3 regions of the Pseudarthrobacter sp. CCNWLW217 genome follow, and region 3 is predicted to be linked to each of the others. Evidence: riboswitches for the same ligand, from Rfam matches in the RefSeq annotation. Region 3 holds a riboswitch; each other region holds the start of a gene.
What was found. A riboswitch is a leader RNA that binds a small molecule or an ion and turns the genes downstream of it on or off. The one in region 3 is predicted to bind S-adenosylmethionine.
Positions count from the first base shown of each region.

Region 1 (10,316 bases), on a different contig from region 3:
CCGCCCCGGTGGCTACCGCGGCTGGGCTGACCGGGTAGCAGAGGAGCTGGGCCGGGGCCAGGAGGATTTCGCCTACGCCAACCTCGCCGTGCGGGGCAGGCTCCTCCAGCAGATCGTGGACCAGCAGCTTGCACCGTGCCTTGCCCTGAAGCCTGATTTGGTGACGCTTTCAGCCGGCGGGAACGACCTCATCCGGCCCGGCGGCGACCCCGACGCCCTCGCGGAGAAGCTCGATTCGGTGGTGCAGATTTTGGGCATGGGCGGAGCCACGGTGGTGCTCTTCAATGGCCCGGACACCGGGTCGTCAGTCCTGGGCCGGGTCCGCAGCAAGGTGGCCATCTATAACGAGAACCTGCGGACCGTCGCGGCCCGGCATGACGCCATCATCGCCGACATGTGGTCCCTGCGGCAGCTCAGCGACCCGCAGATGTGGGACGAGGACCGGCTGCACTTCTCTCCCCTGGGACACCACACCATCGCGGCCATGGTCCTGGACGCACTCAACGTCAGCCATACACTGGAGCCGCTGCAGCCCAAGCCGCTGCCACCCCGCACCTGGCGTGAGGCCCGCACCGGGGACCTTGTGTGGGCACGCGAATACTTTGTGCCGTGGGTAGTGCGGAGGCTCCGTCACCGTTCCTCCGGCGATGGGATCACCGCTAAGCGCCCGACGCCGGGACCCGTGTTCGGTCCGGGCGTCCCCTTGGGATCCGGTGAAGGTCCGCTCGGTTCCACCGACGCGGGCCGGCACTAGCGGCGGAACGGCCCGGGGCCGGCAGGGTGCAACGGGGGATGGCCATGGAACCGGATACGGTGGTGCGGCTGCGTCTCCGGTCCCAGATGCTCCGGGGACCGGCCGCGGAATCTCCCGAGGCTGCCCTGCGCAAGCTGCTGGCCGTGCAGGCACAGGAATTTCCCTACGCCCGCTGGAGCCTGGCGCAGCGCGCCTCACAGCACACCTTCGGGGACCTGGACCATTCCATCGATGGAAGGCCAGCCGCAACGGCCGCGGACGTCGAGGAGGCCGTGGCAGACGGCCGGATCCTGCGCACGCATATCCTCCGGCCCACCTGGCATTTTGTCCACCGGGACGATCTGCGGTGGCTGCTGGCCCTGTCCGCGCCCCGGCTCCACCAAGGCAATGCCGGCATGTACCGCCGCACCGGCATCGACGCCGCCGTGGCCGCCCGGAGCGAGGAGGTGCTGGCCAGGGCCGTCGCCGACGGAAACCACAAGACCCGGGAACAGCTCGCGGCCACTCTTCAGTCTGCCGGCTACGCGGGAAAAGGACTGGAACTCGCCTACCTCATCATGCACGCCGAAATCAGCGGCGTGCTGGTGAGTGGTTCGCCGGTGCGGAGCCGGGGCGGTGCTCTGAAGCAGACCTACGCCCACTTTGATGAGCGGGTCCCGGCGGGACCTGTGAAAGTTCCCACCCGGGAAGACGCGCTGGCCGAACTCGCCGTGCGGTATTTCACGAGCCGCGGCCCCGCGACGGTCAAAGATTGCGCCGACTGGTCGGGGCTCACGATGGCCGATGTCCGGCAGGGCGTGCTTCTTGCCATGGACCGGGATCCCTGGGCCCTCGGCACAACAGCGATTGACGGCGTGGTGTTCTATCACAATGCCGGGCCTGGCGGCTCCGGTGACGAGACCGGCAGCCAGCCCAGCGGACCTCGGATCGACCTCATCCAGTGCTACGACGAATATGTGATGGGCTACTCCGCAACAAGGCACTACCTGGGCGGCTCCGCCCCGGCGCTTCCTGTCGACGGTGCCCTGATGCACGTGGTGCTGCTGGACGGTCGGATGGCGGGCTCCTGGCGGCACACACTGCTTTCGGGCCGCTGCGAACTGGATATCCGGCTGTTCGCCTCCACCGATCCGGCACCAGGCTCTGCGCTGGACGCTGCCATCGGCGACGCCGTGGACAGGTACGCGGCTTTCCTGGGCATCCCCGCGGTCCGGGTGCCGTCCGGGGCTAAGCTGGAAGGACACACATGAGAGGCGTTACACCGTGAACAGCTTGTTCTTCTGGATCATCATTTTGTCGTTCCTGATTCCGATGGCGATGCGGATGTACCGGAAATCCGTCAACAAGCGGAACCAGGACCAGAGCTTTTCCGGGCGTTACCCCGACCAGTTTCCGGGCGGGGGCCAGTTCCCCGGGCCCCAGAGCCGCCAGCCGCGGGACGGCTACACGCAGCAGGATTACATGAGCGGCGGATTCCGCCAGATCAACGGCCCGCAGCCCCTGCCGCCCAGCCAGCCGCTGCCGCCCATGATGCCAGTGCCGCCCGCAGACCAGCAGTTCCCGCCCTACGGCCAGCCTGTGCCGGGACAGGCAGCGGAGGCACCCCAAAAGCCTGCCGCCCCTGCAACTCCCCCGCCGCCGTCGGCCCCCCAGGGCTATCGGGCCCGCAAACTCGCGGAACTAGACCAGCAGTACAGCAACGGCGAGATGGCCGTGGACGAATACATGAAGCGGCGCTCCGAAATCATGGACGGCTGACCAGACGGCTTCCTAGGCTTCCGGAACGTTCGTGGCGCCGTGAGGTGCCCGGTCAGACCAGGAAATTCTTCCGGAGTTGGCTCCCCAGCTGGCCGATCTCGGTCAGGAAGCCGTCATGGCCAATGGGCGCTTCGATAACGTGGACATCCACGGCTCCCGGAAGCGCGGCAGCGAGCTCGTGCGACTGCGACGGGAAGTAAAGCCGGTCCGAGTCCACCGCGGCAACAAAGAACTTTGCGGAGGCCCTCGCCAGGGTTTCGCTGAGGGTTCCCCTCCCCCGGCAGACGTCGTGGCTCATGAGGGCCTCGGTGATGGCGATGTAGCTGTTGGCATCAAAGCGGCGGACAAGCTTGCTGCCCTGGTGGTCAAGGTAACTCTCCACCTGGTAGCGCCCACGGTCCCCCAGCGCGGCTGCCCGCAGCGGCGTTTCGGGAGTCTGGGCCGTCCGCCCGAACCGCCCATCGAACTCCTGGGCTGATCGATAGGTGATGTGGGCGATCCGCCGCGCCAGGGCCAGCCCGTCCTCCGGGAAAGGCCCTCCATAGTAGTCGCCACCGTTGAAGTTGGCGTCCTGGCGGATGGCGAGCGTCTGGGCCTGCGCAAAGGCGATCTGCTCGGCGGTGCTGGCGGCACCGATCGAGATCACGGCGCAACGCTCCACCCGTTCGGGGTAAATGAGCGCCCACTCCAAGGCACGGGCACCGCCCATGGAACCGCCCAGCACCGCGTACCAGCTCCGGATGCCCAGCTGGTCCGCCAACCGGGCCTCGGCGGCGGTGCTGTCACGGAGGGTCACCAGCGGAAAGCGGGAACCCCAGGGCCGGCCGTCGGGAGCAGGCGAGGACGGCCCGGTGGAACCGTAGCAGCCGCCCACAATGTTGATGGACACCACAAAGAACCTGTCCGTGTCCACCGGCGCACCTGGACCGGCAAGTTGCTCCCACCAGCCCGGCTCGTCGCTGTCACCGCGTGTCACGTGCGTGCTGCCGGTGAGGGCGTGCTCAATGAGGACGGCGTTGGAGCCGTCCTCATTGAGCGTTCCCCACGTTTCATAGGCGAGCGTGACCTCGGGCAGGTATCCGCCCGCTTCCAGTTCAAGGCCGCCGATGCTGGCGTAACGGACCACGCCGTTTTCGGGTACTGCGGTACGGGAGACGGTAATCGTCATGTGGAGACCTTTTCTACGCGCTTGCCGGCCGTCGAATGACCGGCAGGCCAGGTCTTCACCCGGGGCACCCCGCCGCGAAAGGAGGGTTGCCGGCCAGCAAGCCGGGGCTGTCGCTGGCACTCATGACCTTCTCCGAGTGTACGAAACCAGCCCCGGATCTGGCTAAGAGTGTGACTGGTTTGTGACTCCACAATGCCTCTCCTGCCGGGCGCCGGACTCCCGGGGCCGGGAATCCGGCGCTGAAACCGCCTTAGAGAGCGGCCTTGGCCGCCCGGAAACCTGCCTCCAGGTCCGCCAGGATGTCATCGATGTGTTCGATGCCCACGGAGAGGCGGACCAGCCCCGGCGTAACGCCCGCAATTGCCTGCTGCTCCGGGGAGAGCTGGCTATGGGTGGTGGACGCAGGGTGGATGACCAGGGACCTCACGTCGCCGATGTTCGCCACATGGCTGTGGAGCTCCAAGGCGTCCACAAACCGCTTGCCCGCCTCGGCCCCGCCGGCCAGGTTGAAGGCCACCACGGCTCCTGTGCCCTTGGGGCCGTACTTGCGTCCGCGCTCGTACCAGGGGCTCGAGGGCAGCCCCGCGTACGCTACCGACTCGACGTCGTCACGGGCTTCCAGCCACTGCGCCACCGCAACGGCGTTCTCAACGTGCCGCTCGACCCGCAGGCTCAGCGTCTCCAGGCCCTGGGCGATGAGGAACGCGTTGAAGGGCGATACTGCGGAGCCGAGGTCTCGGAGGAGCTGGACGCGGGCTTTGAGGATGTAGGACAGATTGGCGCCCAAGGCGCCGCCCGCGCCAAGGTCACGGGCATAGACCAGCCCGTTGTAGGTGGGATCCGGGGTGTTGAAACCAGGGAACCTATCCGGGTCTTGACCGAAGTCGAAGTTGCCGGAGTCCACGATCACCCCCGCGATCGCCGATCCGTGTCCGCCAAGGTATTTGGTGGCCGAGTGGACCACAATATCGGCGCCCCACTCCAGCGGGCGTATGAGGTACGGCGTGGAGAGCGTATTGTCCACCACCAACGGAACGCCGGCCTCGTGGGCGGTCCGGGACACCCCTTCGATATCGAGGACATCCTGGCGCGGGTTGGACACGACCTCGGCAAAGAACAGTTTGGTGTTCGGGCGGACGGCCTCGCGCCACTGGTCCAGGTTATCCGGGTCCTCGACGAACGTCACCGAGATGCCGAACTTCTTCAGCGTGTACCCCAGCAGGTTGTACGTGCCGCCATAAAGGCTGGGGCTTGCCACCACATGGTCCCCGGCTTCGGCGATATTGAGGATGGCGAAGGTTTCGGCCGCCTGCCCCGAGCTCAACAGGAGGGCGGCCAACCCGCCTTCCAGGCTGGCGATCCGTTGCTCCACGGCGTCCTGGGTGGGGTTGCCGATCCGCGTATAGATCGGTGCCAATTCTGCGAGCGCGAAGCGGTTGGCGGCGCTTTCGGCACTCGGGAAGACGAACGACGTCGTCTGGTAGATCGGGAGGGCACGCGCCCCTGTGGCGCTGTCCGGCTCCTGGCCGGCGTGGATCTGGCGGGTTTCAAAAGACCATCCGTCGGACATTCAAGGCTCCTTTGACATGGGCCCGGCATGCTGGGAGCACCACGGGCCGCGCTTGCCGCCCGGCCGTTGCCGGGCAGCCAGGTCCTCACCCGGGGCACCCCACCGCGGATGGAGGGTTGCCGGCCAGCGAGCCGGGGCTTGGCGCTGGCGCTCATGACCTGCGTTCAGTGTAGGAACCGTTCGACGGCGCGCAACAGCATTGTGACGAACATGGTCACCCGGCGCTCTTCCCGGGGGTGATGGAAAGCCCGATGTCCACTCGTGACGCACCCGAAAGTTGGTAAGGATACCCTTAGCTGAGAGCCCGATCACAAAGTGCCAAGATGAGGGCATGCGCATGGATCACGTCTCTTACGCCTGTGAACACGATGGCCTGGCTGCCACCACCGAACGTATTTCGTCCGCCCTCGGCGTTGAAGCCGTAAAGGGCGGAGTGCACCCCCGTTTCGGAACCCGGAACATGATCATCCCTCTCGCGGGGCACAAATATCTGGAAGTAGTCGAGGTGCTTGACCACCCGGCATCGGACAAGGCACCGTTCGGACAGGCAGTCCGGGCACGCTCCGCTGCCGGCGGCGGCTGGATGGGGTGGTGCGTCGAAGTTGACGACCTCGCCCCCTTCGAAGCACGCCTCGGCCGCTCCGCGGTCAACGGAAACCGCAAGTTTCCCGACGGCCGCGAACTGGTCTGGAAGCAGATCGGCATCCTGGGCCTGATCGCGGACCCGCAGGTCCCGTACATGCTCAAGTGGGAAGGCGATCCCGCCCTCCACCCGTCCAACGCCTACGACAGCAATGTCAAGATGTCCTGCCTGACCATCGCCGGTTCCGCTGCACGGGTGACCGAATGGCTGGGCGAACCGGTGGAGAAGCCACTTGAGGACGTCGCCGTGGACTGGGTAGCTCCGCACGGGACCCCCGGCATCCTGTCCGTCACGTTCGAGACCGCCTCCGGAGCAGTCACCATCTGATTGCTTTCTTCCGCCGGGCCAGCACGGCCTGCCAGGCAGCCATGCCCGGCAACATACTTCGGCCGCCATCAGCGGGTGCCAACGATGCCACCCACCGATGGCGGCCGAATCCCTTTAACTTCCCCGGCCTTAGTCTGCCTAACCGAGGCCGACGGCCTTCCCAAACAGGCTGAAGCCAACAAACGCCACGATGTCCAGCAGGGCGTGGGCAATGACCAGCGGCATAACGCGACGGGTCCTGGTGTACAGCCAGGCGAAGACCACCCCCATCACAGCGTTCCCAATGAAGGGCCCGAAGCCCTGGTAGAGGTGGTAGCTGCCGCGCAGCATGGAACTGGCGAAGATCGCCAGCGGAACGCTCCAGCCGAACGCGCCGAAGCGGTTCAGGAGGTACCCCACCACAATAACTTCCTCCACGACGGCATGCCGCAGTGCGGACAGGATCAGCACAGGCACCGTCCACCAGTACGCATCCAGTGCGCTGGGGATGATGGCGGTGGTGATGCCCAGGGCCCGGCCCGCAGCATATAGGCCGAGGGACGGAACGCCGATCAGCGCTGCGAGGCCCAGCCCCTGGAGCACGTCGCGACCGGGCCGGGCAAAGTCGAAGCCGAGCTTCCGGAACGCCGAGCCGCCCTGCGGGGCCCCGGAGGTGGACTGCCGGTGGTCAGTGAGGAAGTAGATGACCAGCAAGACCGGAACCAACGCGAAGATGATGTCCAGCAGCTGGTAGGTGAGGTCAAAGTATTCGCGGGTGCTCTGTGAGCGGTTAAGCGTGGAGGTACCTTCAGCCAGCGGGGCGCGCGTCATCTTATCCAGCAGCTGCACCACTGAGTAGACAGCGGACTGCCCCAGCGACAGGCCCAGGACGATCCATACTTCGAGCCGCAGCCGACGGCGGGAGGGAACCAGCATGTTCCCATCTTGCCTGCAGTTTCTGGTTCTTTCCTGATTTGGGCTTCCCGGGAGGGCGTGGGCACAGGACTTATGCTTGGGGCTTATGAGCGCGCCAGGGAAAATCATCATGATCCGGCATGGCCAGTCCATGGCCAACGCTGATACGTCCATTTACAACCGCGTGCCGGACTACCGGATCCCGCTGACTCCCCTGGGCCTGGAGCAGGCCACCGCGGCAGGCGAACGGATCCGCCGGGAACTTGATGGCCGCCAGGTCTGCGTCTACGTGTCGCCGTACCTGCGTGCCCATCAGACCCTGGAAGCACTCAACCTCGGCAACCTCACGGAACGGGTGATCGAAGAGCCGCGCCTCCGGGAACAGGACTGGGCCAACTTCCAGATCAGCGGAGACATCGAGGACCAGAAGGAACTGCGCAACGCCTACGGCCACTTCTTCTACCGCTTCCGCGAAGGCGAGTCCGGCTCCGATGTCTACGACCGGATCTCCTCCTTTATGGAAACCCTCTACCGCCACTGGTCCAAACCGGACTACGCGCCCAACACCCTGCTGGTGACCCACGGGCTGACGATGCGGCTGTTTTGCATGCGTTGGTTCCACTGGTCGGTGGAGTACTTCGAGTCCCTCAACAACCCGGACAACGCCGACGTGCGGACCCTGGTGCGGACCGACGCGGACAAGTACGAACTGGACATTCCGTTCAGCCAGTGGGTGGAACGCCGGGTGGACGAGACGGTCCTGGACGCCCCGCCCATGGTGTTCTAGCGCTGTGGCGTCCTAATGCGGCGCCACGATCACTTCGGTTCCGTTGGCCTCGAATGCGGCCTTGTCCTCGGCAGAAATCCCGGCATCGGTGATGAGGCGGGTGAAGTCATAGCCGTCCATAGTGGCGAAGGCACGTACACCCACCTTGGAGGAATCGGCCAGCACGTAGGACACGCGCGCCCGGCTGGCGAGGAGTGCGTTCACCGATGCCTCCCCTTCCCCGGTGTTCGTGGGGCCAACTACCGGGTCGATGCCGTTGACTCCGATGAACGCGATATCCAGGACCACCTTCTGCATGATGATGTCCGTGTACGGTCCCACGAGCTCGTAGGAGCGGGGATTCAGGATGCCGCCGGTCACCATGACCTTGATGTTGGGCCGGACGGCCAGCTGCGAGGCGATGTTGATCGCATTGGTGACGACGGTCAGCGTTGGCTGGTTGGCGGGGGTGTTGAGGTCCTCGCGGGTTGCCAGGATCTGCGCCAGGGCGGTGCTGGTGGTGCCGCCGCACAGGCCGATCACGGCCCCGGGCCTGATCAGTGCCGAGGCCGCCTGGGCGATTTGTTCCTTGGCTTCGGCGTGGTCGTCTCGGTTGTACCGCCCGGGAAGGTCGTAGGCGAGCGCTCCGGTGGTGGCGCCGCCCCGGGTGCGGGTCAGCAGCCGCCTCTTAGCCAGGCTGTCCAGGTCTCGGCGGGCCGTGGCGGGCGAAACAGCAAGCTGTGAGACGATCTCCTCAACCTCGACCTGGCCGGTCTTGGCGAGGATATCCAGGATGGCCGTCAGGCGGTCGGTACGGGTCATGGGGGCCTCTCAGCGTCAAACAGTCACTCAATTATGACGTTTTCTGATTGTATCAGACCCGCAACGATCACAAAACGTCAAAAACTGTCCGAGGCTCAACGCACCCGTACACCCGCCCGCCACACAGCGTACGTGAGCGGCATGCCCGGGCGGTAGGCGAGATGGGTGGCGGAGGGTGCGTTGAGCATGTGCAGATCCGCCCGGTGTCCGACGGCGAGGGATCCCACCGCCCGTTCGCCGTCGGCGTCGTGCCCGGAGTCCCGGTGCAACGCCAGCGCGCCGCCGTACGTCGCGGCCCGGACCGCCTCATGGACGCTGAGCCGCATCTGCAGCACGGCCGTCGCCACACAGAAGGCCATGGAACTGGTGTAGGAGGTGCCGGGGTTGCAGTTGGACGCCAGCGCCAGCTGCACGCCGGCGTCCAGCATTGCCCGTGCCGGGGGCAGCGCCTGCCGGGTAGAAAGGTCGCAGGCGGGAAGGCACGTGGCGACGGTCCCGCGCACGCCGGTGCCCGTTGCGGGGTCCCAGCCAGCCCAACTCTCAGCCAGCGCGGCTACGTCTTCAGCCGACAGGTAGTTGACGTGGTCCACGCTCGCCGCGCCCAGATCCACCGCCAGCTGCACCCCGGGGCCCTGGCCCAGCTGGTTGCCGTGTACCCGGATCCCCAGCCCGGCATCCCGGCACGCCTCAAGTACGCGGCGGGACTGCTCCGCAGTGAAGGCCCCCTCCTCACAGAAGACGTCCGCCCAGCGGACATAGGGGCGGACGGCGTCAAGCATGGGCCCGCAGACGAGCTCTGTGTAGGCATCGGCATCCGAGCCGGCGGGTACCAGGTGTGCTCCCAGGTAGGTGACTTCGTCGACCACGGTGGAGGCGATGCGGGCGCTCCGTGCCTCGTTTTCGGTGTCCAGCCCGTACCCCGTCTTCGTTTCGAGATACGTGGTGCCCAGGGAGACGGCCTCGGAAACCCGTGCCATCGCCAGCCTCGTGAGGTCGAAATCGGACGTCTGCCGGGTGGCGTCGACGGTAACAGCGATCCCACCGGCCGAATAGGACTCTCCCGCCATCCGGGCTTCGAACTCCGCGGTGCGGTCGCCGGCGAAGACCAGGTGCGTATGCGAGTCAACCCAGCCGGGCAGCACCGCGCGGCCGCCGGCATCGACGGTGTCATCGGCGGCCGGGGCTGAGGCGGCGGCACCCAGCCACGCAATCCGTTCCCCTTCGACCACTATGGCGGCGTTTTTCAGGACCCGGTGTTCCAGGTCCTGGGTCATCAGCTCGGCGATATTGGTGATCAGGGTGCTCATGAGTCTATTCTTCAACGCCGAATGGACCAGCGCGTGGCGGCCAGCGCCTCCGCTGTCCGGAATGCCGGACTGTGGTCGACGTCGGTCCCGGAGCCCTGCCCGGCGAGGATCTGGGCGGCCGCGAGCTCGGCCATGGCCGCCGAGGTCTGGAACCCGTAACCTCCCTGGCCGGCGAGCCAGTAGAACCCGCGGGCCTCCGCGTCGAAGCCGGCCACGGGCACGCCGTCGGCCGCTTCGGTCCGGAGCCCGGTCCAGGCACTGCGGATTTGGCCGATCCCGAGGGTGGTGACCTGGTTGAGCTTGGCGA
Region 1 is NZ_JBBCBT010000010.1:16,872-27,187, reverse strand. It holds gene V9L18_RS12685 (SGNH/GDSL hydrolase family protein) at 1-754, shown strand, start outside; gene V9L18_RS12680 (winged helix DNA-binding domain-containing protein) at 799-2,004, shown strand; gene V9L18_RS12675 (hypothetical protein) at 2,018-2,512, shown strand; gene metX (homoserine O-acetyltransferase MetX) at 2,565-3,680, opposite strand; SAM riboswitch class IV at 3,693-3,808, opposite strand; gene V9L18_RS12665 (bifunctional o-acetylhomoserine/o-acetylserine sulfhydrylase) at 3,931-5,250, opposite strand; SAM riboswitch class IV at 5,294-5,409, opposite strand; gene V9L18_RS12660 (VOC family protein) at 5,582-6,220, shown strand; gene V9L18_RS12655 (CPBP family intramembrane glutamic endopeptidase) at 6,359-7,135, opposite strand; gene V9L18_RS12650 (histidine phosphatase family protein) at 7,221-7,901, shown strand; gene V9L18_RS12645 (DeoR/GlpR family DNA-binding transcription regulator) at 7,914-8,702, opposite strand; gene hutI (imidazolonepropionase) at 8,798-10,009, opposite strand; gene V9L18_RS12635 (NAD(P)/FAD-dependent oxidoreductase) at 10,021-10,316, opposite strand, start outside.
Region 1: it holds a riboswitch for S-adenosylmethionine, as region 3 does, so the genes downstream of both, metX (homoserine O-acetyltransferase MetX) here and V9L18_RS03665 (aminotransferase class V-fold PLP-dependent enzyme) in region 3, are expected to answer to the same signal.

Region 2 (10,316 bases), on a different contig from region 3:
TGCTGGGCGGAGTAGATCAGCGTGGTGAACAGCCGCAGGTTGTTTTCGGTGATGAACCCCGGCCCGCTAGGAACCACCTGTGCGGTGACGTTTCCGGGAGCCGGGTTGGCCGGAAGCTGCAGCTGGTGTTCCAGGGACTCGTCGGTTTCGCTGAGCCAGTCGGTGGCAAAGACCACGTTGAGCGTGGTGACGATGGGACCGCGCAGGCAGGCCATCAGCTCCACCCATTCGCGGCCCGCCTTGCGGTGCTTGGGGTTGTTGTAGGAGGGCTCGATCAGGTTCTGCGAGCCAGTGAAGGCGAGTTCGCCGTCGATCACCATGATCTTGCGGTGGTTGCGCAGGTCCGGCCGGCGCCACTGACCGTGGATGGGCAACAGCGGGAGCATGCGCTTCCACTGGATTTTTCCTGCCCGAAGCCGTTTGAGCAGCTTGCGGTAGCCCTTGATCCGCAGGGTGCCGATGTGGTCGAAAAGCACCCGGACTTCAACGCCCCGCTCAGCAGCTTCTTCCATCGCGGTGAGCAGGTCATCGGTGATGTGGTCCGTGCTCATGATGTAGAACTCGGCGTTGATGAACTTTTTGGCTTTGCTCACCGCCTCGGTCATGGCCAGGATCGAGTCCGGATAGCCGGGAATGAGGTCCACCGAGTTGCCGTCCACCATGGGAAGGGAGCCCAGCCTGCGGTTCAGCTCTCCGGCGGAGGTGACCCATTCCGGTCCCGGGTATTCACTTTCGACGTCGGCGAGCGCGGAGATGCCCGAACGCACCCTGGCGTTGACGGTCTCCTGCTGTTCGCGGCGGCGGCTGGAGAGCTTGAAGTTGCCGAACAGTAGGAACAGGACCAGTCCCACGAAGGGGACAAAGAAGATGACAAGCAGCCAGGCCATGGCGGTGGTGGGACGCCGGTTGCCGGGGATGATGCCCAGGGCCGCCACCCGGATCACCAGGTCGGCGGCGGCCAGCAGCAGGGTCAGCCAACCCGGCACGGTGCCGGCAAGGGAAAACGGCCACAACACTTCAGAACCCCCGGACTGTGTGCGCCCTCCGGACGGGTTCCGGCCAGGGCGATGACCACAGCTTAGCCGCGGGCAGCCGGACTAAGCTGGAGCCATGACTTCTCCTGCTTCCGTGGTGCTCGTTTTCCTGGATTCCGAGTTCCCTGCCGGCCGGCTGGCCGACGCCTCACAGCCCCAACTGATGGCCACTGACCAGGGGGCAACGCGCGGTGACGGTGTTTTCGAGACCATGCTGGCCGTGGGCGGAGCAGTGCGGAAGCTCCAAGCGCATTTGAACCGGCTGGAAGGTTCGGCGGAGGCACTGGACCTGGTGATTCCAGGCCAGGACCAATGGCGCGCGGCCATCGGAACAGCCGTGGAGGAACACCGGACCCAGCATCCCGCATCCTCACCGGCGGAGGACGAACTCGTGGTGAAGCTGGTGGTGACGCGCGGAGTGGAGGGCGCCGCCACTCCCACATGCTGGGTCCAGGTGTCCCCCGTAGGCGCCGCCAGCCGCCGCCAGCGCGAAACCGGAATCGACGTCATCCTGCTGGACCGCGGTTATGACAGTGGCGTTGCCGAACGCGCGCCATGGCTGCTGATGGGCGCCAAAACCCTGTCCTACGCGGTGAACATGGCGGCGTTGCGGCATGCCCACAAACTGGGCGCCGACGACGTCATCTTCACGTCCTCCGACGGACGCGTCCTGGAGGGTCCCACTTCCACCGTGCTGCTCGCGCACGTGGAAACGTCCGACGACGGCGGCGCCGCAGGCAGCCGCACCATCAAGAGGCTCATCACGCCGCAACTGGACAGCGGCATTCTTGCCGGGACATCCCAGGGTGCGCTCTTCACCGCCGCCAAAGCCGCGGGGTGGGAACTTGGCTACGGCCCCTTGGAGCCGCAGGACCTCCTGGATGCCGATGCCGTCTGGCTCATTTCCAGCATCCGGCTGCTTGCTCCCGTGAACCACATTGACGGCAAGGAAATTGGAACGCCAGCCGTCCAGAAGCAGCTGACGGCCGAACTGAGCGAGCTGTTCGCCGGGATCCAATAGGCCTGCCTGCGTGCCTGCCTGCGTGCCTGTCTGCCTGCCAGGACGGCCGCGCACACTTTCAGGCGAGGGCTGCCCCGTGTTCCCGTGGGAGGCTCTGCCAGTACCTGTACCAGCAGGGCCTTCCACCCAGCTGCGCCAGAGGGTTTGCTGATTAAGTAGCGATATCTTCCACCCAACGAAGCGATCCCATACCCAACTTACGGAGAACAATGCTTACCGCTAATGCTTACGCTGCCCCGTCCGCAACGGGCGACCTCATCCCCACCACCATCGAACGCCGCGATGTCGGCGCCCATGACGTCCTGATCGAGATCAAGTTTGCCGGCATCTGCCACTCAGATATCCACACCGTCCGCGGCGACTGGGGACCCCAGCAGTACCCGCTGGCGCCCGGCCATGAAATCGCCGGCATCGTCACGGAGGTCGGTTCCGCCGTCACCAAGCACGCCGTGGGCGATCGGGTGGGCGTGGGCTGCATGGTCAACTCCTGCCGCGAATGCGTCAACTGCCAAAAGGGCGAGGAGCAGTACTGCCTCAACGGCATGACCGGCACGTACGGCGCCGTGGACCGCGACGGCACCATCACCCAGGGCGGCTACTCCACGCACGTGGTGGTGACCGAGGACTTCGTGGTCACCATCCCGGAAGGGATCGAGCTCGACGCCGCCGCTCCCCTGCTGTGCGCGGGCATCACTACGTACTCCCCGCTGCGGCACTGGGGCGCGGGCCCCGGTAAGAAGGTCGCCGTCGTCGGCCTTGGCGGCCTCGGCCACATGGCCGTCAAACTCGCGCATGCCATGGGCGCGGAGGTCACGGTGCTCTCCCAGTCGCTGAAAAAGCAGGAGGACGGGCTGAGGCTCGGCGCGGACCACTACTACGCCACAAGCGACGAAACCACGTTCACGGACCTGGCCAACACGTTCGACCTGATCATCAACACCGTCAGCGCACCGATCGACATCAGCGCCTACCTGCAGCTGCTGACCCTCGACGGCGCCCTGGTGAACGTGGGCGCTCCGGCCGAGCCGCTCCCGGTCAACGTCTTCTCACTGATCCTGGGACGGCGCTCCTTCGCCGGATCAGCGATCGGCGGCATCCGCGAGACCCAGGAAATGCTCGACTTCTGCGCCGAACACAACCTCGGCGCCGAGATCGAGGTCATCCCGGCGAGCAAGATCAACGACGCCTACGAACGCGTGCTGGCGTCCGACGTGCGCTACCGGTTCGTCATCGACACCTCAACGCGCTAACCCTCGGATGCGGCGGGGAGCCTTCGACTTTTTGCAGGTTCCCCCGCCGCGCCCGCGGAACCGGCCGCTGCCGGAAGCGGGGCGCAGCTCCCAACCGGGCGGGCACAACCCCCTTTTGGACCGGCCGCAGGAGCCGTAGGGTGTGGTCCATGACCTCCACCGAAGTGCCTGATGACAAATTGACGTTCGACGAGTGCTGGGAACTGCTGGCCGATGAGACCCTGGGGCGGATCGCCGTCATCGTGGACGACCATCCTGAGATCTTTCCGGTGAATTTCGTGCTGGACCGCCGGAGCCTCGTGTTCCGGACCTCCGGAGTTACCAAGCTTTGGGCAGCGCTGACGGAGAAGCCGGCAGCGCTGGAATGTGATGGTTATGACCCGCACACAGAAACAGCCTGGAGCGTGGTGGCCCGCGGCGACATTGAAGTGATCGAGGACCCGGAAGACAAGGCCGCCGTGGACAACCTCAACCTGGAGCCCTGGCACCCTGGCGCGAAGAACCACTACGTACGGCTCACACCGCGCGCCCTGACCGGGCGCCGTTTCAAGGTCAACAAACCGGACGTCTGGAACACAAGGCTGTCCGACCGCCGTCGCGCTTCATTCGAGTAGTACGACGGCGCGCTGCCGAGTTCATTGGCGCCGCAAGCTCATGGTGTTGCGGCGATTGCCCGGGAAAGTTGGGTCTCCAGCCCGGACAGCAGAATGGTGATCCCCTGATCGAGTTCCGCCTCGCCGTCGTAATCAGCCAAGACCGGCGCCAATGCCCGGAGCCGGGGGAAGTCCTTGGCCGGCAAGCGATGCAGCCCCAGCCGTAGGAGGGCTTCGTTTTCCTCCGGGTCCACGATGAACTCCTGGAGCTCGTTGAGGATGTGGCCGTAGAGGAAGCCGTAGTACGCCCGGTACACGTGCAAGGCATCCGTGGGCGTGAACCCGGCGTCGATCAGCAAGCCCAGGATCTGCTCCAATGGCCGCACGGTACCCAACGGCCGCAGGCCCAGGGGCGTGGAGAGCGGCCGTGTCACCAGCAGGGGAATAACGTTTGGGTGGCGGAGTGCCAGGAGCCGCAGGTCGTGGGCAATGCGGCGCAGCTGCGCCTTCCAGTCGGGATCGGCCGGGAAGATGGCGAGCTCATTGAGGACCATCTCGGACACCCCGTCCAGCAGGGCGGCGCGGTTCTCTGCGTAGCGGTAGAGGCTCATTGGATCGCGTTCCAGCACCTGCCCCAAGCGGCGCATCGTCAGCGAGTCGAGGCCCTCGGAATCCACGAGTTCCAAGGCCGCGGAGAGCACCAGTTCCCTGCTCAGGCGCGGCTTGGGGCTCGCCATTTCATTCTCCGGACTCTTCGGGGAGGGCATGGGATTCCATCCTGTGCGTTGTAGCGTCGGCTGGGATAGTAAAAATAAAGACGCTTGCCTAATACGTAGTCTACGCGTAAAGTCTACGTTGTAGAGCAAAATGTAGGCGCGGGTTTCAGACAAGGGACCGCGTTGCTGGCTGGACAGGCCAGCCAAATCAAACTCTTAGCCAGTCCGGACTCCGTCCTGGCACACGAATACCCCTGAATGCCCACGTGCACGGCGTTGAGGTTCGCGCTGCTGTAGCCGAACGGCGGCACCAACTGCACCTGGCGAAAGAGAAGCCGATCATGGCACATTCGCAGTTCGACAAATTCCTCCGCGAAGCTACAACGTGCGTCGGTGAACCTGATGTCACCCTTGCCCGCGATCCCCTGTATGGCCTTTACACCAGCTGGTGTTTCCTCAACCAGCAGACCCCCCGCGCCGAAACCACTTTCTGGGCTGCCATGTCCCGCCGGATCAACCCCGACCAAAACGGCCTGCGCATGAAGGGCCCGGCAGCAGCTGATTACATACTGACGAGTTACCCCGGCCTGGTCTAAGCCCATGGAGAAACCCTTCTGCACTTACCTGCCACGGGATTCTTTCCAGCCACGGGGCGGGCGGCCGTGGTGCGCAGACTGTGACACCGATTCCTACCTGGCGGTGGACTCGGTGGTGGTTCTCGATGCACGCAAGAACACTTTGGCGGCCGCCGTCAGCTGCTCGCAGTGCCGGGGCTCCCGCGTCCTGGCAACCACCTCTGAGCTCATGGCCGCCGTGCTGGCGAGGGCATCACACCAGGCTGCGACGTGAACAGCCTCACCGCCGAAACAGCCACCTGACAACGTCCATCCCGCCTAGATCCTGCGGTCCCGAAGAAGCGGGCGCAGGCGACCGGCTGGCTGGCAGCACTGGAAGGGCCGGGACCACCCGGCCCTTCCTGCGTTCCATTCCCGCACCGCCACCGCCCGTGACATGCTTGAGGAAAATGCACCGCGGGCGCGCATAGACGTGGCCCGGGCCTCGCCTCCACCGAAAGGCAGCATCATGGTCAACGACGCCACGGCCAACACGTTCCCGGCCCACGAGGACCGCACTGCCGTCATCCTCGGAGGTGCCCGCACCCCTTTCGGCCGTTTCCGCGGCAGCCTGTCTTCCCTCTCCTCCAGCGAACTGGGCGCACATGCGATCCGCCATGCGCTGGAACGCGCAGGTGTGGCGCCGGGGCAGGTACATGCGGTAATCGTGGGGCAGGTCATCCAGGCAGGAGCCGGCCAGGGACCGGCCCGGCAGGCAAGCCTGGGGGCAGGCATCGGCTGGGATGTCCCCACGGTCACCATCAACAAACTCTGCCTCTCCGGGCTGACCGCCGTGATCGACGCGGCACGGATGATCCGCGCCGGGGAGGCTGATTTCGTCGTGGCCGCCGGCCAGGAATCCATGACCAACGCCCCGCACCTGCTGCCCCGCCTGCGTACCGGCGTGGCCATCGGCGATACCCCGCTGGTCGATTCCCTGAACCACGACGCCCTCCAGGATCCCATCTCCGGAATCCTGCAGGGCGCCGCCACCGATGCCGGCAATGCCGAGCGCGGCATCAGCCGCGGGGAGCAGGACGAAGTTGCCGCCCGCTCCCACCAGAGGGCCGAAGCCGCGCGGAATGCGGGACTGCTCGCCGAAGAGATCGTTCCCCTGTATATCCCGCAGCGCCGCGGCCCTGCCGTCACCGTCGATGCCGATGAGGGGATCCGGCCGGGCACGACGGCGGAGGCCCTGGCGGCGCTTATGCCCGCCTTCTCCACGGCCGACTCAGCCACCATCACCGCAGGTTCCGCCTCTCCCCTCTCCGACGGCGCGGCCGCCGTCGTGGTGGCCAGCAAGGCGGCCGCCGAACGGGCGGGGCTCACCTGGATTGCCGAGATCGCCGCCCACGGGCAGACGGCCGGGCCGGACGGCTCTTTACATTCCCAGCCGTCCCGCGCCATCGAAAGAGCACTCCGCGCAGAAGGGATTTCGGTGGAGGACCTGGACTTGGTGGAAATCAACGAAGCGTTCGCCTCGGTGATCATCCAGTCAGCCCAGGACCTTGGCATTTCTGCGGAGAAGATCAACGCCGAGGGCGGGGCGATCGCGCTGGGCCACCCCGTCGGCGCCTCGGGGGCACGGCTGGTCCTGCACCAGGCCCTGGCGTTGAAACGGCGCGGCGGCGGCATCGGCGTCGTGGCCTTGTGCGGCGGCGGCGGCCAGGGCGAGGCCCTCATCCTCAGGGCCTGACGCCCGTCCCCACGGGCGTCGCCGCTGCTCAGGCCCCGGTACCCGCCAGTATTAGCAACGGCACCAGGCGCTCGGCACACGAGACCAGAACAAGCGTCCTGGGCCCCGCGCCGGCCCGGTTGTTAACCCCGGTGTCGTCGCACCAATCCAGGTTGTACGGGTGCGCCCCCACTGCCGCCTTGCCGGGAGCCGCGCCCGGCGGGACGGTGAACACAAAAGTAAACGCGCCGTCGTCGCTCATGGGTGCGAGTTCCTCCAGCATCAGCGATCCAAAGGCGTCCCGCACCGTCACCTGGACCTGCGCGTTCTGCCCGTAGCGCGCATCGCAGTTGGTGTCCTGCGCGCTGACCGTAACCTGCTCACCGGGTTTGGCTTCCGACGGCGTGACTGTGTACGCGGGCGGCATGCAGGGCGGCGGCGCGAAGACGTCCCGGCAACCACTCAACCCCGTGGCCACCGTGGCCAGTACGAGGAATGCAGCGGCAGTCCTCAAACGCGCGAATACAGCCAGTCCCCGCCCAGATTTCCCCATGGACTGATTGTCCCGTCCGGGTGACGGCCGCGGAAGCACGTGTTGGTTACGGAACATGACGACGGCGGCGGTGCGGCCAGGCGGGCCAAGTGTTACGTTTTTGAGGAGTAATGAGAACCGGCGCCAAGCCCTGACTGGCCGGTCGGCAACCCTCCCTTTCGCGGCGGGGTGCCTCAGGTGAATACTCGGCATATCGACATTCGAGTTGCAAGCGTGAGAGAAGGAGATCCGTCGTGTCTGACGCACCTGCCCCTGAAGAAAAACTGTCGTACCGGCTCATCACAGGCCCGGACGACCGTAATTTCTGTGAGCGGATTTCCACCGCCCTGGCCGAAGGCTATGTCCTGCACGGCAGCCCGGCTGCCACGTCCAACGGCGGCCAGGTGATTGTGGCGCAGGCACTCATCCTCCCGGCCGCCATCGCCAGTGCGGACGCCGCCGTCGCCACCGCTGTGGAAGACCTTGAGTTCGAAGGCGAGGGCCACGCGTGAGCTACGCCGGAGACCTCACCCCGCAGGAAGCCTGGACCAAGCTGGAGCAGGGCGCCATCCTGGTGGATGTCCGCACCGAGGGTGAGTGGGCGCACATCGGCATCCCTGACACCAAGGCAACCGACAACGACCCCCTGTTCATCCAGTGGACGTTCCCCGGCGGCATCCCCAACCCCGAGTTCCTCACCGACCTGAGGCAGCAGGCGCCGGAGGACACCGGCACCGAACTCCTGTTCATCTGCCGCTCAGGCCAGCGCTCCGTCTCCGCTGCCATCGCCGCAACCCAAGCCGGCTTCACCTCCTACAACGTCCTGGAGGGCTTCGAAGGCGAACCGGACCGCTACGGCGAGCGCACCGTCAACGGCTGGAAGAACCGCGGCCTGCCAACCAACCTGGGAAAGAACTAAGTGACCTTCAACGAAGATGCCGCCGGCTGGAGCCCTGACACCCAGGCCGTCCGCGGCGGGCTGGACCGCACCAACTTCCAGGAGACCACCGAACCGGTGTTCCTGAACTCCGGATTCGTCTACGAGTCCGCCGCCGCAGCGGAGCGCGCCTTCACCGGCGAGGACGAGCGCTTTGTCTACTCCCGCTACGGCAACCCGTCCGTGGCCACCTTCCAGGAACGGCTCCGCCTGCTCGAAGGCACTGAGGCGTGCTTCGCAACGGCGTCGGGAATGTCCGCCGTGTTCACCGCCCTGGGTGCCCTGCTGGCCGCTGGCGACCGCGTAGTGGCAGCCCGCTCACTGTTCGGCTCCTGCTTTGTGATCCTGAACGAGATCCTGCCCCGCTGGGGTGTTGAGACGGTGTTCGTCGACGGACCGGACCTGGAGCAGTGGCGTGCGGCCCTGTCGGAGCCCACCACGGCAGTGTTCTTCGAATCGCCGTCCAACCCGATGCAGGAAATCGTGGACATCGCCGCGGTCAGCGAACTGGCGCACGCCGCCGGCGCTACCGTCGTCGTCGACAACGTCTTTGCCACACCCCTGCTGCAGCGCTGCGGCCAGCTCGGCGCGGACGTGATTGTGTACTCGGGCACCAAGCACATCGACGGCCAGGGCCGAGTCATGGGCGGCGCCATCCTGGGCACCAAGGAATTCATCGACGGGCCGGTCAAGCAGCTCATGCGGCACACCGGCCCGTCGCTGTCGGCCTTCAACGCCTGGGTACTTACCAAGGGCTTGGAAACCATGGCCCTGCGCGTGAACCATTCCTCAGCCACGGCACTGCGGCTGGCCGAATGGCTCGAACAGCAGCCTGCCGTCAGCTGGGTCAAGTACCCCATGCTGAAATCGCACCCGCAGTACGAGCTCGCGGCCAAGCAGATGAAGGCCGGCGGGACCGTGCTCACCCTGGAGCTCGCGACGACGGACGGCCGCTCCGGCAAGGACGCCGCCTTTGCGCTGCTGGACGCGCTGCGGATCATCGACATCTCCAACAACCTGGGCGATGCCAAGTCCCTCATCACGCACCCGGCCACCACCACCCACCGTGCCATGGGTCCCGAAGGCCGCGCCGCTATCGGGCTCAGCGACGGCGTGGTGCGGCTGTCCGTGGGCCTTGAGGACGCGGACGACCTCATCCGCGACCTGGAACAGGCGCTCAAGCAGATCTGATCGGCGCCTGCTTACGGGGCGGAATTGACCACTGAGGTCTCAACCGAGGTCCAAGCGGTCGCTGTTCCGGCTGGGAAGGTCTCGCCAGGTGTCAGCGTGACCACTCGTTCTCCGATCAGCAGCCCTGTGTCGGGATCAATGATGATGTCCGTCCGCGTTTCCCTGTCCGGATGCTCGATCCCGATCGCTGTGCCTACCTTGCCATCAAGGTTCGCCTCCTTGTCTACGACGGTGACTCCGGGAATGAGCGCGGCCGCTTTGTACAGTGCAGCGCGAAGGTCCGCCGGGACGACTCCGGTCTGCAGGGCGGCGGCGATGCTTTCCAGCGTTTCGGCTTCCGGCCTGCCTTGTTTGCCTCGCTGTCGAATGGTGTCCAGGAGTGCCTGGGGGTCGCGGGGCAGAGTCTTCACGCCTTCCTCCAGGGGCAAGCCGGCGAACAGCAGCCGCGGTACTCCGTAGAAGTTACCTCCCGGTGCCCGGAGCAGTTCTCCCGCGCCGTGGGGGTTTTCAGACTGGGATTGCTGGTATTTGGTGGCCTCTGCTTTAGCTTCCTCGCTGAAGAACGTCGTTGGGATGCGGGCTTCGCGGTTCCAGATCCATTCGGAGGCATGGTCGGCTGGGACATAAAGCTGGTCCGAAGATTTGTCCAGCCACTCCACCGAACGACCGCCTCCTCCGGGGTCCCCCAAAGCGACTCCGGCGGCGTATACCGCTGTGGTCTCGATCTTCAGGTACTGGCCGGGTCCCACTTCC
Region 2 is NZ_JBBCBT010000009.1:117,173-127,488, forward strand. It holds gene cls (cardiolipin synthase) at 1-1,016, opposite strand, end outside; gene V9L18_RS12150 (aminodeoxychorismate lyase) at 1,111-2,055, shown strand; gene V9L18_RS12155 (NAD(P)-dependent alcohol dehydrogenase) at 2,265-3,305, shown strand; gene V9L18_RS12160 (pyridoxamine 5'-phosphate oxidase family protein) at 3,455-3,919, shown strand; gene V9L18_RS12165 (TetR/AcrR family transcriptional regulator C-terminal domain-containing protein) at 3,958-4,665, opposite strand; gene V9L18_RS12170 (hypothetical protein) at 4,956-5,210, shown strand; gene V9L18_RS12175 (hypothetical protein) at 5,215-5,463, shown strand; gene V9L18_RS12180 (acetyl-CoA C-acyltransferase) at 5,698-6,924, shown strand; gene V9L18_RS12185 (hypothetical protein) at 6,953-7,456, opposite strand; SAM riboswitch class IV at 7,563-7,676, shown strand; gene V9L18_RS12190 (DUF1737 domain-containing protein) at 7,690-7,947, shown strand; gene V9L18_RS12195 (rhodanese-like domain-containing protein) at 7,944-8,354, shown strand; gene V9L18_RS12200 (O-succinylhomoserine sulfhydrylase) at 8,355-9,563, shown strand; gene V9L18_RS12205 (hypothetical protein) at 9,575-10,316, opposite strand, start outside.
Region 2: it holds a riboswitch for S-adenosylmethionine, as region 3 does, so the genes downstream of both, V9L18_RS12190 (DUF1737 domain-containing protein) here and V9L18_RS03665 (aminotransferase class V-fold PLP-dependent enzyme) in region 3, are expected to answer to the same signal.

Region 3 (10,316 bases):
CCTCCTTTCGGATCAACATGAAGGATCCGGAGAAGTACCAGATCATCAGCGAGACCTTTTCGTCCCAGCCCGGCGTCGAGACTGTTATTGACCAGCGCCAGTTGCTGGAACGGCTCTTCTCCGCCATGAATGCCGCTTCCCTCGTGGCTGTCAGCGTCGCGGGCGTCATGATTGTCTGTGCCATCCTCCTGATCGCTACCACTATCCGCCTCTCGGCGTTCAGCCGACGCCGCGAAACGGGCATCATGCGCCTCGTGGGCGCCTCCAAAACAGTCATCCAGCTGCCGTTCATCCTCGAAGGTGTCATTGCTGCCGTGATCGGCGCTGCGCTGGCGTCCGGAACGCTGTGGGCCGTGGCGCACTTCTTCCTGGGGGAGTACCTGTCCAAGCAGTACCCGGACACGGCCTTCATCTCGCCGGCGCAGACACTCATCCTTGCGCCTGCCTTGCTGATCCTTGGCGGATCCTTGGCAGGAATTTCGTCTCTCTTGACCTTGCGCAGATATTTGAGGGTTTAGGCTGTGCAAACCGACCAAGGAAAGCTTATGACTGGCATGAATCGAACTTCCCGCGCGCCCGGCAAAACCGGCAACCGCCAGCCGCGCCGCGCCGGCATCATTAGCGGTGTCCTGGCGCTTGTCCTGGCGGCAAGCCTGGGCGCTTCAACGCCGGCAGCTTTCGCCGACGAACTGGAAGACAAACAGGCCGCCCTCGAAGCCGAGGCCGCCCGGGTTCAGCAGTCCCTTGAATTTGTTGACTCGCGGATAGCCAAAGCCGCGGGCGACCTGGTGATCTACCAGGGCCAGCTTCCCGGCGCCCAACAGGCACTTCTTGAAGCCCAGGGCAGGGTTGCCAGTGCCGTCAAGGAAGTCGAGGCGCTCTCAGCGCGGGTGGATTTGGCACAGCAGAACAAGGCCAAGATCACTCAACAGCTGGAGACAGACAAGCAGAAGATAGCGGATACAAAGAAGCTGATCGGCCAGATTGCTACGCAGGCGTACAAGTCCGGCGGGGTTCCCTCCAACCTCACGCTCTTCTTCGGATCCAACGCAGGCGGGAGCCTGACCGATACGATGGACCTCGCCGACCAGGCCATGCGCAGCCAAAACTCGGCCATGGACAAGCTGTCCCAGCAGAACGCCACCAACGTCAATTCCCAGGCTCGGCTTGCGGCAGTTGAAGCGGAGATCCAGGACCTGAAAGCCAAGGCCGACGCGGCGCTCGAGCGGGAAAAGGCGGCCCGCGACGAAGCCGCGGCCAAGAAGGCGCAGGTTGACCAGCTGATCGCCGACACCACCCGGCTGGATGCCGAACTCCAGGCCGCACGGCCAGGCATTCAGAGCCAACTGGCAGCCGTCGAGGCCAGCCAGAACGCAGTCGCCAACGAGATTGTCGAGCGTGACCGCAGGCTGCGGGAAGCCTGGGAAGCAGAACAACGGCGCCGTGCTGAGGCGGCGGCAGCAGCCGCGGCGGCAGCGGCGGCTGCCGCGGGCCAAGCTGCCCCGCCGCAGGTGCCCTACGCTCCGGTGACCGGGTCGCCGTCGGCGTTTGGCCTGCGGCACCCCTTCGCCGGCTCCGTGCCCATCACGTCCGGCTTCGGTTGGCGGGCCACTCCGCCGGGAACCATCGACTTCTACGGCACCGGCGGTTACATGCATACCGGCATAGACTTCGGAGCAGCGTGCGGCACCCCGGTGTATGCGGCCGCGGCCGGTGAGGTCTTTTCCTCGGGCTGGAACTCAGCCGACGGCGGCGGATGGCGGGTAAAGCTTTCCCACGGTGTGATGGAAGGCAACTCCCTGACCACCATCTACTACCACAACAGCAGCATCGTCGTCTCCAACGGCCAGAGGGTCTCCCAAGGCCAGCTCATTGCCTACTCGGGCAACACAGGGAACTCCACAGGCTGCCATGCACACTTCGAGACCTGGCTGAACGGCGCAGCGGTCGATCCGATGCGGCTGCTGTAACGCCGCTCCGCGCCTGCCGTACACTGGTATGACTTCGCGCCGGAACGGCCGGAGCCACTGACGATCCAAGAACCGAGGAGTTCCACCGTGCCCAAAGAAAGTGGCCGTAAAGTGGTGGCCACCAACCGCAAGGCCCGGCATGACTACCACGTGCTGGACACCTATGAGGCGGGAATAGCCCTCATGGGAACAGAGGTCAAGTCGCTTCGCGAGGGCCACGCGTCCATGGTCGATGGCTTCTGCACCTTCTACAACGACGAGTTGTGGATGGAGGGCATCCACATCCCGGAATATAACCAGGGAAGCTGGACCAACCATGCTGCCCGCAGGCGCCGGAAGCTGCTCCTCCACCGCGAGGAACTGATCAAGATTTCGCACAAGATCAGGGAGTCCGGGTTCACCATTGTCCCGCTCCAGCTGTACTTCGTCGACGGCCGTGCCAAGGTGGAGATCGGGGTCGCCCGCGGTAAGCGGGAATACGACAAGCGACAGAGCCTGCGTGAGCAGCAGGACAACCGTGAGGCTCTGCGCGAGATCCGGGAACGCAACCGGAGGTAGCGCGCCGCGGGGTGGAATGATTTCCACCTGCTGTGCGTTATGATTGGTAGTCCGGCAGGCATTGGGACGCAAAACCTGACCTGCCGGGTTTGATAACAAAATACGGGGATGATCGGTTTCGACGATGTTAGTCGCGACAGGTGAAGCGGGCCGAGGATGCAGAATTATCTCGTAAACGCTGTCTGCAAACCAATAAGTGCCGAATCTAAGCGCACTGACTTCGCTCTTGCTGCCTAAGCAGTAAGACAGTCCGTCAGCCCGAGGTTGCTATTGCCCCGGAACCTGGCGTCATTTAGATAGCCACTGCTGTTTGCCTCCGTCATCGGGGCAAACGGGACTCTTAGATGACTGGGCCCGGATCAGCCAGCTGTTTGCAGCATGGCTGGGGCCGAGAAAATCCGACGCAAACTGCGCCCGGAGAAGCCCTGACAACACGACATCGGACGGGGGTTCAATTCCCCCCATCTCCACATTTTGCGATGCCGCAAGGCACGCAGAACGGCCCGGACCTTGGTCCGGGCCGTTCCGCGTTAAGCGCAATGCAGCAGCTGACGCTGTCATTTCCCCCCCCGTTCACCCACGGCGTAGACACGCAGGGAGTAGGACCGCAGGCCGAATGGTTGAGACAAATAGGACCAGCAGCCAGTCCGGAGCCAATCGGCTGCCATAACCCCAGGAGGTGGGCCATGGACCAGGTGCGGAAGCCCGGTTCACCAGCGTCCGACGACGGGCCTCTGGACTCGTACTCGGAGACGGTCATGCGCGTGGCCGAGACAGTCACCCCACACGTTGCCGCCATTGAAATGACGGGAAACCGCCGTAATGGACGATTTCGTGTGGGCGCCGGATCGGCGGTGCTGTTCACGGAGGACGGTTACCTGCTGACAAACTCCCACGTAGTGGCCGGTACCCGCCAAGGCAACGCTGTTTTCGCGGACGGTGCCCGCACCGACTTGGAGCTCGTGGGCGCCGATCCATTGTCCGATCTTGCCGTTGTGCGCGGCCGCGCGCCCAAAGTCCCTCCCGCCGAGTTCGGCGACGCGGAAACCCTGCGGGTGGGGCAGCTCGTCGTTGCGGTGGGAAACCCGCTGGGGCTGGCCGGATCCGTGACTGCTGGCGTCGTCAGCGGCCTGGGCAGGGCCATACCAGTCTGGGCAGGAGGCAACCGGAGGGTGATCGAGGACGTTATCCAAACGGATGCGGCCCTGAACGCCGGGAGTTCCGGCGGTGCGCTGGCGGACACCCACGGGCGTATTGTCGGCATCAATACAGCGGTGGCCGGTGCCGGGCTGGGGCTGGCGGTGCCCATCAATGCAACCACGCGAAGGATCATCGCGGCGTTGCTGGCTGACGGGCGCGTTCGCCGGGCCTACCTTGGCGTCGTCAGCACGCCCATCCGCCTAAATGCCAGTGCCGTGGTCCGGACAGGGCAGCGGGACGGGCTGCGCGTGGTGGAGGTCCTGGCAGGTTCGCCCGCGGACCGGGCAGGCCTGGCGGCGGGCGACATCATCCTGACAGCAGGCGGCCGTCCCGTCAGCAACGCTGAAAGCCTGCAGAAGCTGCTGTTCGCCGACGCTATCGGCCAGCCCCTGCGGATTGCGGTGCTGAGGGACGGCAAAGAAACTGACCTTGTTGCCGTACCCGAAGAAATGGCGGCTAACGGGTAGTGGCCGCTACCGGCGCTTCTTCAGGTGCGCGACCGGATCCTGCGGGCCGTCAATGGGGCTCTTGGCCTTCTTTTCGGCGCGTTTCTCTTTGATGGTCTTGACCGGCTTCTTGGACAGATTCTGGTGAGGTGTCTTGTCAGGCATGGCGTGCTCCCTTATTAGGCGGGACGGCGTACGTCCCATCTCGTAAATTACGCCTGATTCGCCCTTAAGGAAATGCCCGGATTCAGTCCGGGACGGCGACGTCCGCGATGCCCACAAACCGGGTCCCAACGCCGTCGAACTCGCTGCGGACAAAGCCCGGACGTGGGGGCGGCAGCTCACTGGGAGCATGGTGACCGCAGCTGACATAGGTAAACTCGGGCCACCATTTCTTGGGCCGCGCCGCTTCCTCGTAGCCGCACACGGCACATTCCAGATGAACCCACACAGGACGCTTCCCGGTGCGGTTTGCCCTCGATTGGACAAGCCAGGGCGGCGGGTTGTCCAGGATTTCGCCGAGGTCGGCTTCCGTCAGCCATTTTGGGATGCCATGGCGTTGGGCCATCTCCAGGGGTACATCGAGGGCAATTGCCGCGTCACGTCTGCTAATCATCACAGTCAACGATACGGGACTGCGTTAGAGGCCGCCGCCGCCCACCAGGCAACCGGAAGCACAGAGTGCGCTGATTCAGCTAGGACGCAAGGGCGATGCCCACAGCAGCAGCGGCGAATCCCGCGAGTAGATTGGCCGCCACGTTCAAGGCTGCCGCGGCAATCCGGGATTCAGCCAGCAGCCTGATGGTGGCGGTTGTCCATGAACTAAAAGTAGTCAGGCCGCCGGCGAGGCCAGTTGCCACAGCGGCATGGAGGTCTTCGGGCAGTCCCAGCCGTCCTGTCACTCCAACGGAGAGCCCTATGATCAGGCACCCGGCTACGTTGACCACCAGGGTGGCCCACGGCCAGTGCTGGGGCGTCCGACCGGCGGCGTCCTTGGCGCGCGGGCCCGTGGAGGTAGCGGCGGGCCGATGAGCGAACCAGCTGTCCACGGCGAAGCGCAGCAGAGCACCGGCCACGCCGAAGACGCCTACCAGCATTGCGGCGATCACGCAGGGGCTCCGGAGCGGTCGGCCAGCACTTTGCCCGTCCTCCAGCCAGCGGCCGCGGCGCCGAACCCCAGCAGAAGTGAAAGGCCGAGGTACGCAATCCACACCAAGTGGAGGTTGGCACGGGAGAACTGATCCACCGCGAACACCACTGCGGAAAACGTCGTGAAGGATCCCAGCAGACCGGGCCCGAGCCCCGCCCGGAGCCAGAAAGCCGTGCGGGGCCTTGCGATCCAGAACGTAGTCAGGGCTGCCAGGACAAAGCTCCCGGCCGCGTTGATGCCCAGCGTGGTCCAGGGCATCATTCCCGCGGCATCAGGGAAGGCCAGGCCCAGGCCGTACCGGAGTTCGGTCCCGAGGAGTCCGCCGCCGGCCACCGCCAGCCATGCACGCCAGCCAGGTGCCCCAGTGCCGGCCATTCAGCCGTTTCCGAGGACGCAGCCGGCGTGCGGCGCGTCGCTGTGCACCCACAAGGCCGAGGTGATTTCATCAGCGAGGTCATACTCCCGAGTCTTCCCCGCGGAGCTGATTCGCACTACAAGTGCCCCGCCGAATGGCTTGCGGCCCACTACCTCCACCTCGGCGTCGAGGTCGATCTCCTCGGCAGACAGGTACCGGAGCAAGTCAGGGTTCTCATCGCTGATTCGGGTGATCCGGCCGGTGTGTCCCTGATCCAATTCATTCATCAGGTGGGCGTGTGGCATCCGGACCGTGCCATCGGCGCCGGGGATGGGGTCGCCGTGGGGATCCCGAAGTGGATTTCCCAGTTTCGCCGCCATCCGCTCAATAAACGTGTCCGAGACGGCGTGTTCGAGATGCTCGGCCTCATCATGGACCTCATCCCAGCTGTAGCCAAGTTGTTGGACCAGATAGGTTTCGATCAGCCGGTGCCGCCTGACCATGGAGAGCGCAAGCCGCACGCCGGCGTCGGTGAGGGTGATTGCGCTGTACGGCTTGTGGTCCACCAGGCCCTGGTCCTTGAGCTTGCGGACCATCTCGGACACGGAGGAGTTTGCCACACCCAGCCGTTGCGCAAGTTGGGAGGAGGTAATGGGTTTGTCCTGCCACTCCGTGAAGGAGTAGATGACCTTGACGTAGTCCTCGATGGAGGAGGAGGGCGCGCTGGTCTTCACGACACCAAGCCTACCCGTTGCGCGGAGGGCGTCACGCTTTTGCGGCCCGCCATGTCAGGGTGAGGTAGGGCAGTCCCAGGCCCGCGCCGGGGGAGTGTCCCAGATGGTCGTGGAGGTACCAGTCCAGGTTCGCGAGGACCTTGGCGCGGGTGGTATCGCCGGAACGGAGGTAGTAGCTCCGCGACTTGGCAAGCTCCATGATCTCTGTCGTGGTGAGCGCGTCTTCCCAGCGGGTAACATGGCTTTCCAGCTCCACGAACTCCGGTCCCAAGGGCGGCTGGAAGTGCGGCCGGTAGACATCCCCGGCGTGCATGATGCGGGAAAGCCGGTGAACCCAAGGGACTGAAGTGTCCAACTGGTTCCAGATCAGCCCCAACCTTCCGCCGGCGCGGAGAACCCGTGAAAGCTCCGTACTGGCGGCCAGGGGATCGCACCAGTGCCATGCCTGCGCCACGCTGACGACGTCGAACGAGGAGTCCGCGAATCCCGTCGCCTCGGCAGTGCCCACAGTGGCCGCAACACCGGGGTGCATGATCCGCAACTGGTCGAGCATGTCTGCGGAGGGGTCCACGGCGGAAACGGTCAATCCGCGGTCGAGCAGCAGGACCGTGAATTTTCCGGTGCCGGCTCCCACGTCCAGGGCATCCCGGGCCCCCGCCGGAATAAGCCAGTCGGCCGAATCGCCGGGGTAACCGGGGCGCACGCGTTCGTAGTGTTCGCCTCCGTCCTGGAAGCTCTGACCAAGCTCCTGACGGCGTACGTCGTCAAGTTTGGGGCCACCCCGCGCCACGTGCAGCCTCCTTCGCCAGATGCCCTTGGGTATCCTTCGAATTTACCGCATGAGCCGGGTAACCCGGATCAGTCGTCGATGCAGGGGGCAGCGCCTGCCGTGCCAGGCGTATTGGGTGCCCAGTCCGGGTATTTGCGGGTGTCGTTAGCCGGAACCCAGCGGCCCGAGTCAACCACATAGTCCCAGCCCAGGCCGGTTCGGCGGAGTTCCTCGATGCCAGCCAGCAGACGCTGGGCGTCTTCGAGGCGGGACCCAACGCCGAAGCTTGCCCGCAGGGAGCCGGACGGGAGGCCCAGGCGCTTCAGCAGGGGGTGGGCACAGAACCGGCCGTCGCGGAGGCCTACGCCGTGTTCTGCTGACAGGTAGGCAGCCACCAGGCCGGCGTCGTAGCCTTCCACCGAGAAGTTCACTACGCCGATGGTGTCGGTGTCCGGATCGGTGTCCTTGAAGATCTGGTGTACCGTCACGCCTTCGATCTTCTGCAGACCCTCCACCAGGAACGACCGGATAGCCGACTCGTGGGCGTGCCACCGGTCCTGATCCAGCGATGCGATGACCTGGGTGGCGCGAGCCAGTGTGGCGGCGCCCAGGACATTGGGCGAACCGCCCTCGTGCCGGGCTGGGCCGGTGGCCCAGCTGACGCCGTCGAGCCTGGCCTCCCGCACCGCGCCGCCACCGGCAAGATGCGGCGTGCCCGCGTCGAGCCAGTCCGACCGCCCCACGAGGACGCCTGCGCCGAAGGGCGCGTAGAGCTTGTGGCCCGAGAAAGCGAGGTAGTCGACGTCGTCGGCGCTGATGTTGATCCGGCGATGCGGCGCGAGCTGCGCGGCATCGACGACGATCCGGGCGCCGTGCTGGTGGGCAAGGGCGGCGAGGGCACGGATGGGCAGGATTTCGCCGGTGACGTTGGAGGCGCCCGTGACGGCGAGCAGGCTGATTCCGCCCTGTTCCAGTTCGGCACGGAGGGCCTCGATGGTGCCGGCCACGGTGTCGGCCGCAACGACGCTGCGGTGCGGGACGCCCTGCCACGGCAGGAGGTTGGCGTGGTGCTCGATGTCGAGGTACAAAACCTCCCCCGTGGGGCGGCCGTCCGCGGACGGAAGGCACCCGGCGAGGAGGTTCAGGGAGTCCGTGGTGTTCCTGGTGAAGATGACGGAGTCACCGGGCCGGCCTCCCACGAAGTCACGCACGATGTTCCGGGCGTTCTCGTAGACGGACGTGCTGATCTGGGATGCGTAGCCGGCGCCGCGGTGGACGCTGGCGTAGAACGGCAGGATCTCGTTGAGGTAGGCGGAGACAACCGAGAGGGCCGGGGCAGAGGCGCCGTAGTCCAGGTTGGCGTAACGCACGTGGCCGCCCTGGATCAGCGGGGCCTGGATTTCGGCGCCGGTGACGGCGGAGAGCGGCCGTCCGGCAACGGCGAGCCGTTCGCTGAACAGGGCTGCGGTGTCGTTTGCGGCCAGGGTACGGACGGCGGAGTTGGGGGAGACGGTGGCTGTTGTCACAGAGACCTCACTTTAGAGGGACTCCCTGTCCCGGGAATCCGCGCTTGCCGGGTCCGTTCCGGACCGGCCTGGTCGTCACCCGGGGCACCCCACCGCGAATGGAGGGTTGCCGGCCAGCAAACCGGGGTTTCGCGCTGGCACTCGTGACCTGTTAAGAGCGTAGAACATGGGCGGGGCGGGCAGGAAGCCCGTCCGAATGTTAAGGCTTTTGTTACGCGCGGATGGAAATACCCATGGTTATCCGAAGATACGACGGCGGACGCCCCCATCAGGAGGCGTCCGCCGTTGATAATTCGGCACTTGGGCTGCTAGAGGAGGTCGTCCAGGTCGGGGTTGAGCCGTTTGAGGACTTCCGAATGCAGGATGGAGTTCGTCGCCAGCGCGTTGCCGCCAAACGGACCGTCTTCACCCTCGAGGGAGGTGAAGCGGCCGCCGGCCTCCACCACGATCGGGACCAGTGCCGCCATGTCGTAGAGATTCAGCTCCGGCTCACACGCAATGTCCACGGAGCCTTCGGCCACCATGCAGTAGGACCAGAAGTCGCCGTAGGCACGCGTGCGCCAGACGTCTTCGGTGAGCCCAAGGAAGTCATCCAGGTTCCCGCGGTCCCTCCAGCCGCTCAGGCTGGAGTAGGACAGGGAAGCGTCCGAGAGTTTCGACACGTCTGAGACCTTCAGCCGGGTGGCCGCAGCCAGTGACCGGCCCATGTAGGCGCCTGCGCCCTTGGCAGCCCACCAACGCTTGCCCAGGGCAGGGGCACTGACGACGCCGACGACGGGCTCTCCTTCGTCCACAAGCGCAATCAGTGTTGCCCACACCGGTACGCCACGGACAAAGTTCTTGGTGCCGTCGATGGGGTCGATGATCCAACGCCGGGAGCCATGGCCTGAACTGCCGAATTCCTCGCCCAGGACCGCATCGCGGGGGCGGGAACGGGAGAGCTGGCCACGGATGGCTTCTTCGGCGGCCTTATCGGCATCAGTGACCGGGGTCAGGTCCGGCTTGGTCTCGACGTGGAGGTCCAGTGCCTTGAAGCGGCTCATGGTCTGGTCGTCCACGGAATCGGCCAGCACGTGGGCCAGGCGCAGGTCATCGTTGTAGCTCGAAGCGGGTTGGATCATGGTTCCAAACTACCGTCAAAGCGCCGTGTGGTTGGGGACCCCGGCTTCGGGCGGCGTCCTGAACAGCCTGGGCGCTGCTCCCAGCCGGCCGGGCGGGTCAGTTGACGCTGCCCAATTCCTTGGTTTCCTGCCCCTCCATGCGGGGATCGGTGCCGAGTAGGCGACGGAGGGACGCGAGCCTGGCGGGTCCGGTTGGGCCCGCATGGCCTTCGGCAACCCAGGAGTCCAGGCCGCAATTGACTGCGCTGGCATTGTGTTTGCAGCCGCGCTCGCACGCATCCGTGCCCGGTTCCAGGTCCGGAAAGGAGCGGAGGATGCGGTCTGCGTCGACATGCGCCAGTCCGAAAGACCGGATGCCGGGGGTGTCGATGATCCAGCTTCCAGCAGGGGCGTCGGCCAGCTTAAGGGCCAGGGCCGAGGAGGACGTGTGGCGTCCGCGGCCTGTCACGGCGTTGACTCCGCCAGTGGCTCGCTCGGCTCCGGTCAG
Region 3 is NZ_JBBCBT010000002.1:230,705-241,020, forward strand. It holds gene ftsX (permease-like cell division protein FtsX) at 1-518, shown strand, start outside; gene V9L18_RS03615 (peptidoglycan DD-metalloendopeptidase family protein) at 555-1,970, shown strand; gene smpB (SsrA-binding protein SmpB) at 2,058-2,528, shown strand; RNA gene ssrA (transfer-messenger RNA) at 2,633-3,001, shown strand; gene V9L18_RS03630 (S1C family serine protease) at 3,215-4,195, shown strand; gene V9L18_RS03635 (hypothetical protein) at 4,202-4,339, opposite strand; gene V9L18_RS03640 (hypothetical protein) at 4,422-4,790, opposite strand; gene V9L18_RS03645 (fluoride efflux transporter FluC) at 4,870-5,280, opposite strand; gene V9L18_RS03650 (fluoride efflux transporter FluC) at 5,280-5,699, opposite strand; gene V9L18_RS03655 (metal-dependent transcriptional regulator) at 5,700-6,413, opposite strand; gene V9L18_RS03660 (class I SAM-dependent methyltransferase) at 6,445-7,203, opposite strand; gene V9L18_RS03665 (aminotransferase class V-fold PLP-dependent enzyme) at 7,272-8,708, opposite strand; SAM riboswitch class IV at 8,744-8,857, opposite strand; gene hisN (histidinol-phosphatase) at 9,017-9,829, opposite strand; gene rsgA (ribosome small subunit-dependent GTPase A) at 9,927-10,316, opposite strand, start outside.